Regions from separate parts of the Labilibaculum euxinicum genome, predicted to be linked through region 3. Evidence: riboswitches for the same ligand, from Rfam matches in the RefSeq annotation. Region 3 holds a riboswitch; each other region holds the start of a gene.
The links. A riboswitch is a leader RNA that binds a small molecule or an ion and turns the genes downstream of it on or off. The one in region 3 is predicted to bind thiamine pyrophosphate.

Region 1 (5,987 bases), 1.3 Mb from region 3:
CGGTATAATTACTTCTGTTAGGCTCTCTGTTTGCAACTGCAAGAGAAGCAAAAAATCTGTTAGAATTATTCAATTGTAGATTTAAACCCAATTTTGGATTAAAAAACACAAAATCATGCTTCTGAGTCAGATCGCGAAAATCATCATCAATTCCTTCAATTTCATAATTAATACCACGTACCTGCATATCTGCATAAATGCTAAACTGTTCGGAGATTGCAATGTTGGCTTTTAAATATGTATTGTAATCTGTTTTGGTTCCTGTACTTGAATAATACTCATGATCAAGGAAAGTATCACCGGCATTTTTCATCCAACGAATTTTACCATAATGATCACCCTCATATTTATTCAAAGCACCACCCCAAACCAAATCAACAGTAGAGAAAGAATGACTCAAAGAAAAAACAGTTCCATAAAAATCATTATTCAACCATTTTCTTCTGATCACATCTGTTTTGGTGATACTTTCACTTCCAATTACAATTGGATCTAATCCATATTTACTCAATTTATCGTTTGGTTTAAACTGCTCATAGTATCCTTCACCATGCGTATAATGCAAGCCAATATTCAGTTTTGTGTTTTCTGATAACAAATGAGTTAAGAATAATTGCGAATGTTTCTGCCAATAATTATCGGTTTCATTCTTGTAGGTATACAAATTGTAAGTTCTGCTATCTGAAGCTTTCATAAAATCAACAGCCTCCTGACTTAGTAACCAGTTATCTGCATATTCCTGCATTCCAGCCTCATCATTGTTTAATCTCACACTAGGAACACCATTCCATGCTTGATAAGTTTGCTCTTTTCCTGCAAAAAAATTGGCTTTAATACTTGTTTTTTCGCCATAGTATCCTCCTGAAAGAAAAACAGATTGCAAATCAGTTTTCGCTCTATCAATGTAACCATCAGAAGTAATTTTAGATAAACGTGCATCGAAAGAAAATCCATTCTTTCCTAGTCCTGTTCCAACTTTAACCGTATTTTTAAACGTATTAAATGATCCGGCAGAACTTGCAATTTCAGCATATGCTTCCGAAGCAACTTTCGAAGTTTGAAGATTTACTGTTGCACCAAAAGCAGCTGCTCCATTCGTAGATGTACCCACTCCACGCTGAATTTGAATATCTTCTACCGAAGATGCAAAATCAGGCATATTTACCCAATAAACACCATGAGATTCAGAATCGTTCAAAGGAATACCATCAATGGTTACATTAATTCGATTCGCATCAGTTCCTCTTACTCTAAATCCAGTATAACCAACTCCCGATCCGGCATCCGATGTCGTTACAAACGAAGGTGTAGACGATAAAATCATGGGAATATCCTGCCCTAAATTTCGAGCAACAATTTCGTCCTTTTTCACATTGGTGAGAGCTACTGGTGTTTTACGATCTGCACGGGTAGCAGCAACAAGAACCTCATCGGCCATAATGGCAGATGCTTCCAAATTAAAGTCAATTTCTTCTGACTTAGCCAGCTTCACTTCTTTTTGAGCACTTTCATAACCCAAAAATGAAACCACAAAACTGTAGTTTCCTTCTTTTAAATTCTGAAACCTGTATGTACCATTCGAACTGGCAACGGTTCCTAAATAAGTTCCCTTTACTGCTATTGTGGCACCCGGAAGTGCTTTTCCTGCTTTATCGGTAACTTTACCAGTTACGGTAAGTTGAGAGAATCCGATAAAACATACAAATTGCAATAAAATTAACACTGCAGCTCTGCGCAAAACACAGTTCATCTTTCTTGTAAACATTGTTTATAAGTTAAAACGTTAATAATATATTGCAATGAGGTTGTAATAAGATCAGGTTAGCGAAAAGTTAATTCGCAATTTTCCCTACGCCGGCATTATCCGGATCAGGTTTAAAGGGTATGATCTCAGCCTGTTATTTAAGGCACCCCACTGTGATTTTGCGACAAAGGTAATCGGAAATAGTTCAAAAACAAAAGAGCCGGCTAAATGCCGGCTCTTTCTAAAACCTAAACTTTCTTTTTTCAACCCTATTTAATTGATTCAGGTGCATTAACACCCAAAACATCCTTTATAGCTTTTACGAATGTTTCTTTTGGTAAAGCTCCCTGTGCCATTGTTGGCTTTCCTTTAACAGGAATAAACAAAAAACTTGGTATGCTTTTAATTCCAAATGCCCCGGAAACCATTGGCGATTTATCGGTGTCAACTTTGTAAATCTGAATGTCCTGGCCATATTCCTTTTGAAGCTCCTCAAGCACAGGCGCAACACGTTTACACGGACCACACCATGTTGCATAAAAATCAACGATTACAGGTTTATCCCCCTTAAAATTCCATTCTTTACTATTTGTAAAATCAAATACCTTCTCCTTAAAACTATTATCATCCAAGTGGATGACTTCATTTGCTGCCTGGGAAAATGCACTTAAGTTTATCATTGTTACAAAAAATGCAAAAAATATTTTTTTCATGTGTCTAAATTTGTTTTTTATTGCCAAATAGCCTGTCCCGAACTTGTTTCGGGAGAACTCGCCAACTTAGTCATCCTCATGTGTGAGAAAAGTCTTCTCATGGCGCGTTTCATCTTTGTTTCTTTACAAAGGTAACCCAACAAAAGAACACCCCCTAGTTCAACTTCTTTTTTTATTATTACTCTCTTACAAAAATGATACTTTTTTCAAAACCATCATTATTATTCAGGAGCTTTAACAAAACTTTAAGTCTCAAATATTATTCACCTACACCAAGAACTTCGGAAAACGCCTGCTTAAAGGATTCTTTTGACATAGCACCCTGTGACATTTGTGGCTGCCCATCTGTAGGAATGAACAACAAAGAGGGAATACTCTGAATTCCAAACATTGATGCCAACTCACGTTCTTTTTCAGTGTCAATCTTGTAAATATCCAGATTATCACCATACTCTTCCTGTAATTCCTCTAAAATAGGAGCAACAGCTTTACATGGACCACACCAATCCGCATAAAAATCAACCAAACAAGGTCGGTTCCCTTCAAACTTCCAATCTTTATTTTCTTCGAAATTAAATACTTTCGCTTTAAATGTCTCTACTGTCAAATGTTCTACCATAACTTATAATATTAAAATAACACAATCATTTTACATGTATAAATATATATATTTACATCTTACAATTTGTGTGCCAGATTCAAAAAATGCTTGTTTTTATAGATTCCATCTAAATAATTGTAATTTTGTCAGCGCAATGAATCAGGGATTTATGATTTTAGGCTCCTGAAGCACATGATTTAGAGTAAACTGTTTGAAAAAAAGTAAAGTGAAAGAACATTTAAAACACCCTATATTTTCAATTATTTCCAAAATTGTAACCCGTGAAAATCTCGAGAGTTATGTAATTGGAGGTTTTGTAAGAGATTTATTTTTACACCGGGAATCAAAAGATATTGATATTGTAGTTATTGGAAGCGGTATTGAACTAGCCCAAAAAGCAGCAAAAGAAGCCGGCATATCAAAAGTTTCTGTTTTTAAGAACTATGGAACGGCAATGCTAAAGTACAAAGATCTGGAAATTGAATTTGTTGGTGCCAGAAAAGAATCTTACAATCGGGATTCCAGAAACCCTATTGTTGAAGACGGCACACTCGAAGATGATCAAAAAAGACGGGACTTCACCATTAATGCTTTAGCTCTTAGCCTGCATCAGAATAATTTTGGAGAGTTGCTCGATCCATTTAATGGAATTAATGATTTAAATAATAAAATCATTAAAACACCAATGGAACCAATAATAACATTCTCTGATGATCCTTTGCGAATGATGAGGGCAATACGTTTTGCGACCCAACTTAATTTCACAATATCGAAGGAAACTCTTGAAGCTATTCGCACCAATAAGGATCGAATTAATATCATCACAAAAGAAAGAATTATCGAGGAATTAAATAAGATAATTCTTTCAGATAAACCTTCTATCGGATTTAAGCTGCTGGATGAAACAGGCTTGTTAAAATTAATATTTCCTGAATTTGTTAGACTAAAAGGACGGGAAACCAGAAAAGGAATCAGTCATAAAGACAATTTCTACCATACACTTGAGGTTCTTGATCAATTAGCTCCAAAATCAAATAATCTTTGGTTGCGATGGTCGGCTTTACTGCACGATATTGCCAAACCGAATACCAAGAGATTTGTGGATGGAATTGGATGGACGTTTCATGCTCATAATTTTATTGGCGAGAAAATGGTGCCTGGTATTTTTAAGAAAATGAAATTACCCTTGAACGAGAAAATGAAATTTGTTCAGAAAATGGTACTTCTTCATATGCGTCCCATCGTATTGGCACAAGAGGTGGTTACCGATTCTGCAATCCGAAGATTGCTGTTTGATGCCGGCGATGATGTAGATCAACTAATGAAATTATGCGAAGCCGATATCACTTCTAAAAATGAAGAAAAAGTGAAAAAGTTTCTCGATAATTTTCAATTGGTACGAAGGAAACTAAAAGAGGTGGAGGAAAAGGATTCTGTTCGTAACTTTCAGCCACCAATTGACGGACAGGAAATTATTGATATTTTTAATTTATCGCCATGCAGAATAATTGGCGATATTAAAATGGCTATAAAAGAGGCTATTCTTGATGGAGTAATTCCCAATGAACATGATGCAGCCTATCAGTTTATGCTGAAAAAAGGAAAAGAACTGGGACTTGAACCCATAAAAAAAAGCAACAAAAAAGAACCTTTGGATTAGTCCAAAGGTTTTTTTAAACTTACAACCTTTGCATGCTAAACAGCATCATATAATACAATAATAATATCTATTTTTGCGGCCTGAAAAAAAGAAGAAAACACCCCACTAATAAAGTATTCAGGAATGGCATACGTTGACAATACAATGATAATCAGAAGAGATCTTCTGGCAAGAATGGCAGATCTTTTTAATGAAGGGAAATTAATGGAAGGACTTGATAGAATTCCTCTTGAAATGGCCCCACGCAGAAGCCCTAAATCTGATCGTTGCTGTATTTTTAAGGAACGTGTAATCATTAAAGAAAAATTGATTCCACTTTTAGGTTTCGATTTGGATGAATACACAGACGAACTTAAAACTTTGGCTTCGTATGCTGAAGAAGCACTTGAAAGAAAAAACCCAATCAACAAAATATTGACGGTTGTTGATGAGGCATGTACTTCTTGTGTAAAGAATAGTTACATCGTAACCAATCTTTGCAAAGGTTGTGTTGCACATCCGTGTATGATGAACTGTCCTAAGGAATCCATCAGCTGGAATGCAAACGGTCAAGCTCAAATCAATCCCAAAACCTGTATTAATTGTGGTATTTGCATGAGTGTTTGCCCTTATCATTCCATTATATACATGCCTGTACCTTGCGAAAATGCTTGTCCTGTTGGCGCTATCACCAAAGATGAGTATGGTATTGAACGGATTGATGAAGATAAATGCATTGATTGCGGCAAATGTATTACGGCTTGTCCTTTTGGTTCAATCATGGAGAATTCTCAGATAATAGATGTGATGAAATCCATAAAAGAGGAAGAGCAAGAAACCGTTGCCATAGTTGCTCCTGCTGTTCTTGGACAATTCCACTCTAAAATAGAAAATGTATTAGGAGCTATCAAGAGATTGGGTTTTACAGATGTAATAGAAGTCGCTAAAGGTGCAAATGTAACTACTGAAAATGAGGCCGACGAATTACTGGAACGTCTGGCTGCAAAAGCCCCTTTTATGACAACTTCCTGCTGTCCTGCTTATGTTTCTGCTGTAGACAAGCATATACCCGAAATGAAAAAATACATTTCGCATACCAAGAGTCCGATGTATTATGCAGCAGAGATTGCCCGAATAAAATATCCAAAGGCAAAAATTGTATTTATTGGACCATGTATTGCCAAACGCCGGGAAGGAATGAATGATCCGAACGTAGATTACGTAATGACGTTTGAAGAATTATCGGCTCTTTTTAAAGGTTGGAAAGTTGAGATGGAAATGGAAAATTCA
Region 2 (5,987 bases), 560 kb from region 3:
AGCCTGAATTCCAGCTCCTCCTCCGGAATCACTTCCGGCTATACTTAAAACTCTATTGTATGTTTTCATACATAATTGTATTTGATTTTACAGGCCACTCCTCCATTTCATAGGCACTTATCCAAAACATCCATTCCAATTTCGAAGCCATTACAAAAGCATCAATCATTTTATTTTGATTACATATCGTAGTTCCTTTAGCCAATTCGTTGCAAATCTCAATAGCCAACTCAACCGCTTCCGAAAATTCATCTCCTCCATAAGTGTCAATCCAATTTTGGTACTGATTCTCACCAGGTATCTGATTTTCCAAAATATAATCTCCAACTTTTTTGTAGATCCAAAAACATGGCAAAATGGCTGCAACAGCCTCCTCGATCGAAGTTGCTGCCAATTGTTTATGAATATAGCAGGTATACAACAAACAAGAAGGTGAAGCTTCTACGACTTTCTTCCTGCTTTGCAAATAAAACTGATGCAATGCCTGTTCAACAGCCACCGTATCAAGAGCAAAACTCAAAAAAATCTTTCTATGCTCCGACTTATCTAATTTACAGGCAATACCTGCCAGCACTTTCCCAAATTCAGCCAAATAAATAGAATCCTGCTCCAAATAAAAATTGAATTTTTCCCGTTCAAGCGTACCACTGGTCAATTCCTTTATAAAGGATAAGTTCAATATTTGTGTGTAGATTTCCTCAATTGATTCCCAGGCTTTTGTACTCCAGTCCATTTACTCAATGTGTTCATTCATTATACTATCAATAATCTTTTTTAATTCTCTTGCTGCTTTTTCAGGATATTCCTGCGAAATTATTGCAGAAACAAGAGCAACGCCATCAGCCCCTGCCTCTATAATACTTCCCAAATTATTCTTATTGATCCCGCCAATAGCCACGCATGGATGTTTTGAAAAAGAAGCAATCTCCTTTATCCCATCAAGCCCAAGTGGTTTAGCAATATCGCTCTTTGTTTGTGTCGAAAAGACAGGCGATAAACCAATATAATCTACATCCAAATCATTTGCCTCTCTTGCCTGTTCGATACTCTCCACTGATAATCCAATGATCTTATCAAATCCTAGAATTTTTCTAGCTTCCTTATAGGGCAAATCACTCTGTCCTATATGTAAACCATCCGCATCAACAGCCAAGGCAATATCCAACCTATCATTAACAATTAACGGTACATTGTAAACTTTTAAAATGTGCTTTACCGACATTACCAACTCATAGAATTCTCTAGTCGTCGAATTCTTTTCGCGAATTTGTACCATACTCACGCCTCCTTTAATGGCAGCTTCAATAATCTCTGCAAGAGGTTTCCCATTTGCAAGGTCACTGTCAGTAACGAGATACAATTTTAGATCTTCCGTTCTCATTGTAAAGTACAAGTTGCTTTTTCAATTTCTATTTCAGATAAACTGTACAGACAATCAATAAAATGCATTTGCATACTTCCCGGTCCATTAGACTTAGATGCAGCAAATTCACCAGTAATTCCCATCACCATCATCCCAAATACTGCCGCCTGAAATGTATTGGGATTTGTTGCAGCAAATGCACCCAAAACTGCTGTAGCTGTGCATCCCATTCCAGTAACTTTGGCCATCAATTGATTCCCAAAACCAACCGATTCAACTTTTATTCCATCAGTAATAAAATCAATCTCACCGCTTATAACAACAACACAATTGTTTCCAGATGCCAAAATTTTAGCTGATTCTAAAGCAACATCCGCAGCCACAGAACTATCAACTCCTTTCGTAAGCATTGTTTGATCAACTAAAGCCATTATTTCGGAAGCATTTCCCCTTATTATATTAGGCTTGCACGTTTCAATTATTCGCAAAGCACTCGATGTTCGATAAGGCGTTGCACCTGCACCTACAGGATCGAATACAACTGGTATTTTTCTTTCCCGGGCTTTTTCACCTGCAATAATCATGGATTCGACCCATTCTTCCGATAAAGTACCCATATTAATTACCAATGCTGAAGCAATATTTACCATATCTTTCACTTCGTGCAAGGCATGTGCCATTACTGGAGAAGCACCAATAGCGAGCAGAGCATTTGCAGTCGTATTCATCACTACAAAATTAGTAATATTATGAACCAAAGGAGCTTGCTCTCTGATAGCAGATAAATTTTCAATTAATTTATTACCCATTTTCATAACCGATTAGTTTTTAATTGCACAAATAGCTACATAATCACCACAATCAAATCCGTTAATTGGTTCTTCAGCCACCAGATTGGAATTTAAGGGGTGTTTGGTTAATGTCTGAGCAAATTGAAGATTATTAAAATTGGATTTCTTCAACATATCCACCTTTTCTGCAGTAGTTCTCCAATTAGCGGCTTTCACAAACTCAATAGGATAAGGGTTTCTTGGATGAACTCCTTCCAATAATGGGTGTTCCCAAGTGCCTAACGCTTTTGCCAGATTATACAAAACTCCATAAGAACTTTCTTTAGGAACATCAATAACTACAATTTTACCATCTGGACGTAGAGCATCGTAAGATTTATTAAATGCTTTTTGCAAATCGCTAATATAACTTGGCGTACCATTAAACAAAATTGTATCGTAGTTTTCCTTACCTAACTCCATCTCCTCCGCAGTGCTTATGTCCACATTAAGTCCACGTTTCCTAGCGATATCAGCCATTCCTTCCGAAGGTTCAATTCCATTTTTTATCGAAATATTGAATTCTTTTTCAAGAATTGTTTCGAACAAGCCACTTCCACAACCAACAGAGAATATATCTCCTGCATTTTCAAGAAAATGGGCAACAAGTTTTACTTCAGAATACAATACATTTTCATTTTCGAGAAACCACGCATCATAATCTGATGCGTACTTATTAAATTTAGAACTCATTTGTTATTTTTAATTAGTCAAATAATTAGTAATAATTATCTGCAAAACAAAAGGCTGTAAAAACAGAAAACCGCCTCGTACATAACGAAACGGTTCTATCTAATTACTTAGGCAAGTTAAAATCAGACGAATCATTTCCCTACGCTACTATTATGCAGATCAGGTAAAAGGGTAAAGTCTCAGCCCAAATAAATACTCAAGCACCCCTAACGACACGACAAAGGTATTAATATTTTACAATAGAATGTATTAGAAACAAATGATTTTGACTTCTGTGTGCAGTACTTAACAAATCACCCATCCTCTCTTGAGAACGCATATTTCCTAAGTATTAAATAAGATCTCTGCGGTTGCCACAATTTCAACCCTTCCTTTAGTTGGAATCAGATCACTCCAAACCCAATTGTAATGTTCAATTACTTTCTCTGCAGATAAATGGGGCCGATCCGCCGTCGTATGCGCATCTTTAACTACGGTAATATTAAAATCCTTAATCAATGCAGATTGAATTGTGGATTCTACACAAAAATCAGTTGCACATCCCGTAATCACCAATTCGCTCACGTTTAGTTCTTTCAATTTCTCTTCAAGGTCGGATTCATAAAAAGAATCATTCGCCGTTTTATATAGAACCAAATCAGATTCAGCAATGTTTAGATCATCCAGAATTTCCCACTCTTCTGTACCAGGCACAAAACAATTCTGTTTCGAACCATTGTGCTGTATGTATACTACAGGATTCCCATATTCACGAAATCCAGCGGCCAATTGATTGATTCGCTTCACAACTCCCTTTGTGTCATAACGAGGAGTTGCGGGCGTAAACGAGCCTTTTTGCATGTCGATGATTAGAAGAGCACTGGAATTTGTCTGATTTTCTTTCATTTCAACCTGTATTAAAAAAGGATTAATTTAATTTGATAATCAGATTTATTCCTGATTCAAAAAATCACAAACTTTACTAAAAACAAGATCTAAGCTTTCTTCAATATTTACAGACTCTGCCTTATTCATTGGAAATGGATTTTCATGTGAATATGAATATGGAAAATCAAGCTCTTCTACAGTAATATTAATATCTCTGGAGGCTCCTTTCAAGGTATTTTCAATCTCGTAAGTCGGAAAAACAGAATCTCCTTTTAAGGCAATCGCATAAATCTGATTTTCGGCTTTTTTAAACAAAGCTTCTCTAAAATATCTCATATTCTTGTACTCCAACATGGTATGAAATACCTTCCCTTCCATGTGATCTTCTTCAATGTAATGATGCAGAAGATTATCTTTCTTTAAAAAACTGCTGAAATGCTCAACCAAATAAGAATACAAGGTAACATTAACTTCACTATCCAGAATAAATTTAGAAACAGGAGACAAACGATTAAATACAGCACCACTGCAAAACAAACACAATTTTGTTTCACTAAAATAATTTTTGTGGTTTGTTAACTTCAGAATTTCAGCCAAAAAACCTCCGATAGAGTATGCAAAAATATCAAAACTAAAATCCTTATCGATTAATTCATGCTTGCCGCTTTTACACTCTTCAATAAATTGAATGATATCGTAATAAGTTTGCAAACCCGACCAGATAAATCTTTGCGGCATGGAATGAAGCCGCATGCTGATGGCTACATTCGATAATGAGGAACCAATAATATTTGGAAATTGTGCTTTTCGTTTTTTACTCAATTCAAACATTGCCTTTTTATCGCTCCAATGCTTTGGTGCACGCTGCATATGAAATGCGATCGGAAAAAAGACAACTGCGCTCTGTGTTTTCTCACAAATAGCTTGTCCCCACGGCAAATATTTATCCCACGTTTTTTCATTAAAGCCATGAAAGATAAATGTTAGTTTTTCTATTTTACAATCCCCTTTTGGTTTTAATATATTATAGCTGAAGTTTTTATTTTCCTCAACAACAACATCATTCATATGCACATCATCCTGTATTTTACCAATTTCGTTCTGGGCAAACATGTTCTCGATAAGATCCAACTTATGACTTTCACAATAATAGTTGGTTTTACCTGGTAAAATATCGTGTGCTAAAGAATGAAATTGATACTCTCTAAATTCCATCCCGTCAAACTCTGACTCTCCTCCATCAAAGGCCAATTTTAATTCATGACAACGATCAATATATGACATAATAATAAACTTTAATGAATTGATATAGATTGCTGAATACAATCATGTATATTCTATTGCAAAATTCGAATTTACAAAAACACCACTGATTAACAAAAAACAATCCGGTAATTAGATATACTTCTTAATTTTTTCTGATTATTTTTACAATTGCGAAACAAAAAACCACTCCAAATCAAAATTATGTACCAGAAAGACTTTATCATGCGAATGCTTGAAATGATTGCTGATTTAATCGCTCTCCTTTTAGGTTTAATTAAAAAAGGAGACTTGTCGCAAGCTCATAAATTACTAGAGAATGCTTATCGTGATTTTCTGAAAGAAGATGCCTCATTCTTTAGAAATCTCCCAAAAGAAAAACTTACCGAAGATTTGCTTACAAAGCACAATTACACAAATAGTCATTTAAAGATATTATCGGAGCTCTTTTTTGCTGAGGCAGAATTGAATATCGCTAAAGGCGATAAAGTAAATGGCTTAAATTATTACGGAAAATCGTTATTGCTGCTGGAATTTACAGAAAAAGATTCCAATACTTTTTCGCTAAGCAACGACTCGAAAATCAGATCACTAAAAGAGAAAATTAAAATATCCATGCAGTAAAACATGAAATTTAATCAATAAGAAAAGAAAGTGTAATTTTGGATCCCGAGGAGAACTACATTGAAATAACCAAATGATTTTTAGAAGAACAACTATATTTAATTGAAAAAAGGTTGCCATACGACAACCTTTTTTTATTTGATTCGACAATTAAAATAATTAAAATTTGTAGGCACTAATCAAATGATTATTTTCATTTACAAGAACTACATTTTCAACTTCATCAATCACATAATCCGGCGTTTTATCCATCAATTCAATTTGAACATCAACTTCACCTGTTACTTTATTCACCTTATCAATAAAATGTTTAATTCCTTCAGTCTCATCCTTAACTTTAATTACTT
Region 3 (5,987 bases):
AAAAACAGAATAAAATTAAATCTCAAACCCAATCACCCGGAATGTATTGATGCTATTGTTAGTCAGGATCGGTGTACTGAGTTCAAGAAATGGTTAAATCAGTAAACCTGAAATACAAGGTCTGCTAAAAAGTGTGAATTATTTAACACAGAGTCATTATTATAGTATTCTTTTCGTCTAAATGTGATTTCATCCCGTATTATTGCATAATTAAAATTTATTGATAATTATAAAATAATTTCGTGTCATGAAGAACTGTGTTCTTGTATCCTTTTGTATTCTTATTTCGTTTTGTTCTGCTTCTTGTTCCAGTGATGATAGTTTATCCAAGGCAGATTACTACAACCTTTCCAATTTGCCTTTAGATACCGGCGGAACTCATTCAAGCCACATATTGGCAGAAGCTAATGCTCCCTATGGTTACTACGCTTATCAACCCGCAGGATACGATGATGATAAGGATTCGATGTATCCTTTACTGATTTTCCTGCATGGATCCGGTGAAAAAGGCAACAGCGCCAAACATCCCGAATATTTGGAACGGATTCTTGTTAACGGGCTTCCAAAAATGATTGAAAATGGAAGTTGGTCACCAAAATATCCTATGTTGGTTATTTCTCCTCAATGTCATGACGATGGCTGGCAAGCCGACAAAATAAAGCGCTTTGTTGAATTCATTATAGAGAAATACAAAGTGAATGAACGCAGAATATACATGACCGGAATAAATATGGGCGGTTTTGGATGCTTTAGTTATGTGGGGACTTGTGGCGATGAATCTCATGTAACTGCTCTTGTGCCCATTTGTGGTGGTGGAAATACAGCACAGGCAGTAAAATTTAAAAACATTCCTGTTTGGGCATTTCACGGAGAGAGTGATGCAACGGTTGCACCTTCCAAATCAAAAAACATGATTGAGGCAATAAACAGCATCAATCCGACAGAAAAAGCTAAAATTACATTGTACCCTGATGTTGCACATGACTCATGGACGTACACATATGAGGGAATCGGAATGGGGAAAGAAAATGCAGACTATGATGCATTTAGCTCTGATATTTATATCTGGATGCTGGAGCATGAGAAAAAAGAATAAGTGTTTGAAATATCGCTAAAAAAATAAAGCCATTACTCTTGTTCAGGAATAATGGCTTTTTTTCTATTGACAGTACTTATTCTATCGAATAAAACTGGTGTATATTTTCTTCTCCTGTACCGGAGCTTCTACCTTATTTTTTCCCTGATCAATTAATTGCAGCAGATAAGCCATGTTCCTACCCAAAACTCTCATAATCTGCATGCCTTCTTCATCCTGTAAAACTTCACCTGGAGTCGTTCCGTGAATTACATTCCAATAATTTGATGTCGGAACCATCATTTCTGAATAGTTGAGATAATTGTTCAGTTCGTTAAAGGTTGGCAATCCTCCCGAACGACGAACCGCAACAACCGAAGCACCAACTTTGTGGCGAAACAAATTGCCGTTTGCACCACTCACATAGAATGCCCGGTCTAAAAACGATTTCATATTTGCTCCCAAAGAGGCATAATGAACTGGTGAGCCAAGCAGAATGCCATCGGCTTCTTTCATCTTTTGAATCCATATGTTTACATCATCTCCTGTTAGTACACACTTTTCATCCTTGTTTTTAGCACACTGACCGCAGGCGATACAACCTTTTACTCCTTTATTTCCAACATGCACGATCTCTGTTTCAATACCTTGCAGTTCCAACTGCTCTGTTACTAATTTAAGGGCATGGTAAGTGTTTCCTTCTTTTTTCGGACTTCCGTTAAATGCGACTACCTTCATTTTGCAAGTTTTATTGTTTTTGTGATTTCAGATTCGTGGAAAATTGATTGGTTTACACCAATTGAAAGTGTAAAATTAAGCAGGAACTGAATACAATTGTTTTAATGAAATGTTAATAGAATAAATCTATTGTAAGTATCTCTGAGGAATACAGGCTTCTTATTTTTCAAGCTTTATCCGATTCACTTTTAAGCCTTCCGATTGAATTCCCCGGGCATATTTTACGGCAGATTTACCAAACAGCATTACATATCCAATCGTATGATCTTTTGGTATGCCAATCAGAGTGCGTAATTCAGGATCAATATCATCTATTGCCCATTTTATCATTCCGTTCCAAAGTGTTCCTATTCCGTGTGAGTTGGCTATTAATTCAAAATAACTCAATGTAATTAAACAATCTGCCATTGGTGAAGCATCAGCAGATCGGGCAGAAGCAATAATTAGGTGTGGAGCATCTCTAAAAATAACATCTATACCTTTAGTTTCCCATAATTTCTGATAGGACAGCAGGAATTGAAAGCGTTTCTCCAGTGTGCCTGATTCTCTGGCATTTTTCAGTGAATCGTACACTTTTAACCGGAATAAGTCCAAATCCTCTTTGTTGTCAATTAACGACAGTAAAACAGCATTGTCGTTATGTCCTGTTGGTGCATGCGCAGCCGTTTCAATCAGTTCCTGAATTAATTCCTTATCGATGGTTTCTTTTTTGTATTTTCGGATCGAGCGTCTTGTTTTTATCAATCTGCTGATTGCTTCAGGCTTTGGCATTTCATCTTTTGCAGAAACACTGTCTCCCGGATTTTTTCCTAATATCGAAAGTGCTGCCGTAGGACAAATGGCTAAACAATGTTGGCATTTTAAACAATTCGTCTCCTTTTCTTTTCGGATGACAGGCTTTGGATTCAATTCTATAATACCAACCGGACAATCCTGTGCACAAAGACCGCACTCAATACATTTATCTTCCTCTATTTTAAAATCTAACATTGTTTGCAAGCTTATTATTGGCAGGCAAAGATAATTTATCCCGGGAATTAATCCATAAAATATTCCCATGCGAAGAGCCTGTTCCGGGTTTTTATTTTACATTTGCATTTATATAAACTAGGGGTGCCTAACTTTAAGGCTGAGATCATACCCTTTACCTGATCAGGATAATGCCTGCGTAGGAAAGTAAAGAAAAGTCTGCTTTTTTGGAGTAGGACCGCCCCTGTTTATTACTATTATTCACTTAATAAACAATAAAATGGAGCAAATTGTATCTGCAGGAATCGTCGATTCCTATTTTAAAAAACTCAAAGAAAATTTATCGGTTGATGTGGCCATTGTCGGAGGTGGACCTTCTGGACTAATCGCATCCTATTATCTCGCAAAGAAAGACTTTAAAGTTGCTTTGTATGAAAGTAAACTGGCTCCAGGCGGAGGCATGTGGGGCGGTGCCATGATGTTTAACGAGATAATAGTTCAGAAAGATGCACTGCATATTCTTGACGAATTAAATATTTCCTATACAAACTATCAGGGAGATTATTACACGCTTGATTCTGTGCATGCAACCTCCGCTTTAATTTACCATGCTACGCAGGCAGGAGTAAAAATATTCAATTGTTCTTCTATTGAAGATGTTGTTTTTCAAAATGACAGGGTATGTGGTGTTGTTCTAAACTGGGCTTCGGTTCGCCGGGAAAAAATGCATGTCGATCCTTTGGTGATCATGGCAAAAGCAGTGGTTGATGGCACGGGGCACGATTGTGACATTGTTCGCACCTTGGAACGTAAAAACGACGTGAAGCTAAACACAAAAACAGGTAAAGTGATGGGGGAATACTCTTTGTCGATAGATGAAGCTGAGCGAACTACTGTAGAAAACACCAAAGAAGTATACCCTGGATTGTATGTATCAGGTATGGCATCGAATGGTGTTAGCGGTGGTTTTCGAATGGGACCTATCTTTGGAGGAATGCTTCTTTCCGGTGAAAAATTAGCTGGTTTAATTGCTGAAAATTTAAGTAAATAAGATGAAGGACTTTGGTTTATACATCATCATTACAAAGCCTCACTCTTCATATCGTTCCATTGCCGAATCGTGTGTTGAGCGGGGAGTCAGGATGCTGCAGCTGCGCGAAAAATCTTTATCCGATAAGGAATTAATTAAGGTTGGAAAAGAAATCAGAGACATTACCAGAGGAAGTGAAACCAGTTTTGTGATGAATGACCGTGCGGATATCGCAGCAATTTGCGAAGCTGATTGTTTACATCTCGGACAAGATGATATGAGTTTGGAAGAAGCCCGAAAAATTGTTGGAGATATGAAAATTGGTTTGTCAACTCATTCTATTCAGCAAGTGAAGGAAGCGCTTGTTCAGAAGCCTGATTACATAGGTTTTGGCCCGGTATATCCAACCAATGCAAAAGCCAAACCTGATCAACCTGTAGGCATTGAACAACTAAAGCAAGTATTGAATATGGCGACCATTCCTGTGGTGGCAATCGGAGGAATTTTTCCCGAAAACATACAGACCATTCTAAGTGCAGGAGCAAAAAATATTGCCATGGTGCGGCATTTTATGCAAACCGATCAGTTTGATGAAAGAGTTCTGGAGTTTACTAATTTAATAAACAAGAAATAATGATTACACAAATAGAAAAAGCCAAAGAAGGCATTATTACAGCAGAAATGAATATCGTTGCAAAAAACGAAAGAGTTGATGTTGAATGGCTGCGAAATGAGATTGCACAGGGGCGGATTGTAATCCCCAAAAACAAAAATCATGATTTTCCGGTTGTTGCAATTGGTAATGGTTTGCGAACTAAGGTGAATGCAAACATGGGTACATCCGAAAAGCATTGCCATTTTGAAGAAGAACTGAAAAAAATGAATGTTGCCATTCAGTATGGAGCCGATGCGATTATGGATTTGTCAACGGGCGGCGATCTGCACATTATTCTTCAACGAATACTTCAGGAATCTTCCGTAATGGTTGGAACGGTTCCTATTTATGGGGTAGCAACACGTTTGCTGGCCGAAGGAAAAGAGATTAAGGAGCTCGACCCGGAAGATCTGTTTCGTGAAATTGAAATTCAGGCAAAAATGGGGGTTGATTTTATGACCTTACATTGTGGTATAACTAAGGTTTCTCTTTCCTTTCTTGAAAATGATAAAAGAGTATGCGGGATTGTAAGCCGGGGAGGAGCTTTGCTCAAGCGCTGGATGAAAGAAAACGGGAAGGAGAATCCATTGTATGAACAATACGACCGGGTTTTGGATATTTGCAAACAATACGATGTAACCATTAGTTTAGGAGATGGTTTGCGTCCGGGAGCAGGTGCTGATGCTACCGATCGGGCACAAGTTGCAGAATTGCTGGTTTTAGGGGAATTGGTGGATCGCGCCAGAGACAAAGGCGTTCAGGTAATGGTAGAAGGCCCCGGCCACATGCCTTTGGATCAGATTGAAGCCAATATGAAATTGATGAAAAGACTTTGCAGCGAAGCGCCGTTTTACGTGCTGGGGCCTTTGGTTACCGATTCGGCTCCCGGATACGATCACATTGTGGGAGCAATTGGGGGTACGATTGCAGCCATTCACGGTGCCGATTTTCTGTGTTACGTAACGCCTGCCGAACATTTGTGCTTGCCCGATGTTAAAGACGTAAAGGAAGGTGTAATTGCAAGCCGGATTGCTGCACATGCTGCCGATTTAGTGAATAATGTGGCAGGTGCCCGTCAGCGGGATTTAACGATTTCGAAAGCACGTTACGATCTGGATTGGGAGACAATGTTTACGAATAGTATCGATCCGGAATTGGCCAGAAAGAGGAAAATGGAGTCGGAAAGCAGTGAAGAGGATCATTGTACCATGTGCGGGAATCTGTGCGCAGTTAAAAATGATAAAAGCATGTAAGTATGGACCTCAATTTTACTAAGGAGGTCATTTTAAGGATAATAAAATCAGGGAAGCCTTAATTGGTAAAAACGAAGTTTATCATTTTGAAAAGAGGAGGAAGAATTTTGAATATCAATATAGAACCGGCTGTACTTTGTTTAAAGCCGGCTCCTGTTTTTTGGGAGAAAATGAATCAATTCTGAATTCGTATCGTCTGACTTCTGATTATTTAGATGAGCATTATTCCCTTTGCAGGATCAGTTTTAAATATGGCCGTTTTATTTT

Region 1: another riboswitch for thiamine pyrophosphate. It lies ahead of ACY0M5_RS06715 (TonB-dependent receptor); the one in region 3 lies ahead of ACY0M5_RS11670 (sulfide-dependent adenosine diphosphate thiazole synthase).
Region 2: another riboswitch for thiamine pyrophosphate. It lies ahead of ACY0M5_RS14010 (class I SAM-dependent DNA methyltransferase); the one in region 3 lies ahead of ACY0M5_RS11670 (sulfide-dependent adenosine diphosphate thiazole synthase).

What each region holds. Positions count from the first base shown of each region.
Region 1 covers NZ_OY782756.1:1,587,280-1,593,266, reverse strand. Annotated here, with positions in the region: gene ACY0M5_RS06715 (TonB-dependent receptor) at 1-1,765, opposite strand, end outside; TPP riboswitch at 1,829-1,925, opposite strand; gene trxA (thioredoxin) at 2,014-2,457, opposite strand; gene trxA (thioredoxin) at 2,717-3,076, opposite strand; gene ACY0M5_RS06700 (CCA tRNA nucleotidyltransferase) at 3,270-4,718, shown strand; gene ACY0M5_RS06695 (monomeric [FeFe] hydrogenase) at 4,842-5,987, shown strand, end outside.
Region 2 covers NZ_OY782756.1:3,494,088-3,500,074, forward strand. Annotated here, with positions in the region: gene thiD (bifunctional hydroxymethylpyrimidine kinase/phosphomethylpyrimidine kinase) at 1-69, opposite strand, end outside; gene tenA (thiaminase II) at 53-733, opposite strand; gene thiE (thiamine phosphate synthase) at 734-1,381, opposite strand; gene thiM (hydroxyethylthiazole kinase) at 1,378-2,172, opposite strand; gene ACY0M5_RS14010 (class I SAM-dependent DNA methyltransferase) at 2,185-2,886, opposite strand; TPP riboswitch at 3,006-3,104, opposite strand; gene ACY0M5_RS14015 (cysteine hydrolase family protein) at 3,211-3,771, opposite strand; gene ACY0M5_RS14020 (DUF6051 family protein) at 3,817-5,037, opposite strand; gene ACY0M5_RS14025 (hypothetical protein) at 5,221-5,640, shown strand; gene ACY0M5_RS14030 (hypothetical protein) at 5,800-5,934, opposite strand.
Region 3 covers NZ_OY782756.1:2,934,581-2,940,567, forward strand. Annotated here, with positions in the region: gene ACY0M5_RS11650 (LytR/AlgR family response regulator transcription factor) at 1-105, shown strand, start outside; gene ACY0M5_RS11655 (carboxylesterase family protein) at 248-1,096, shown strand; gene ACY0M5_RS11660 (flavodoxin family protein) at 1,178-1,813, opposite strand; gene ACY0M5_RS11665 (nitroreductase family protein) at 1,973-2,803, opposite strand; TPP riboswitch at 2,913-3,005, shown strand; gene ACY0M5_RS11670 (sulfide-dependent adenosine diphosphate thiazole synthase) at 3,063-3,833, shown strand; gene thiE (thiamine phosphate synthase) at 3,835-4,446, shown strand; gene thiC (phosphomethylpyrimidine synthase ThiC) at 4,446-5,720, shown strand; gene ACY0M5_RS11685 (hypothetical protein) at 5,972-5,987, shown strand, end outside.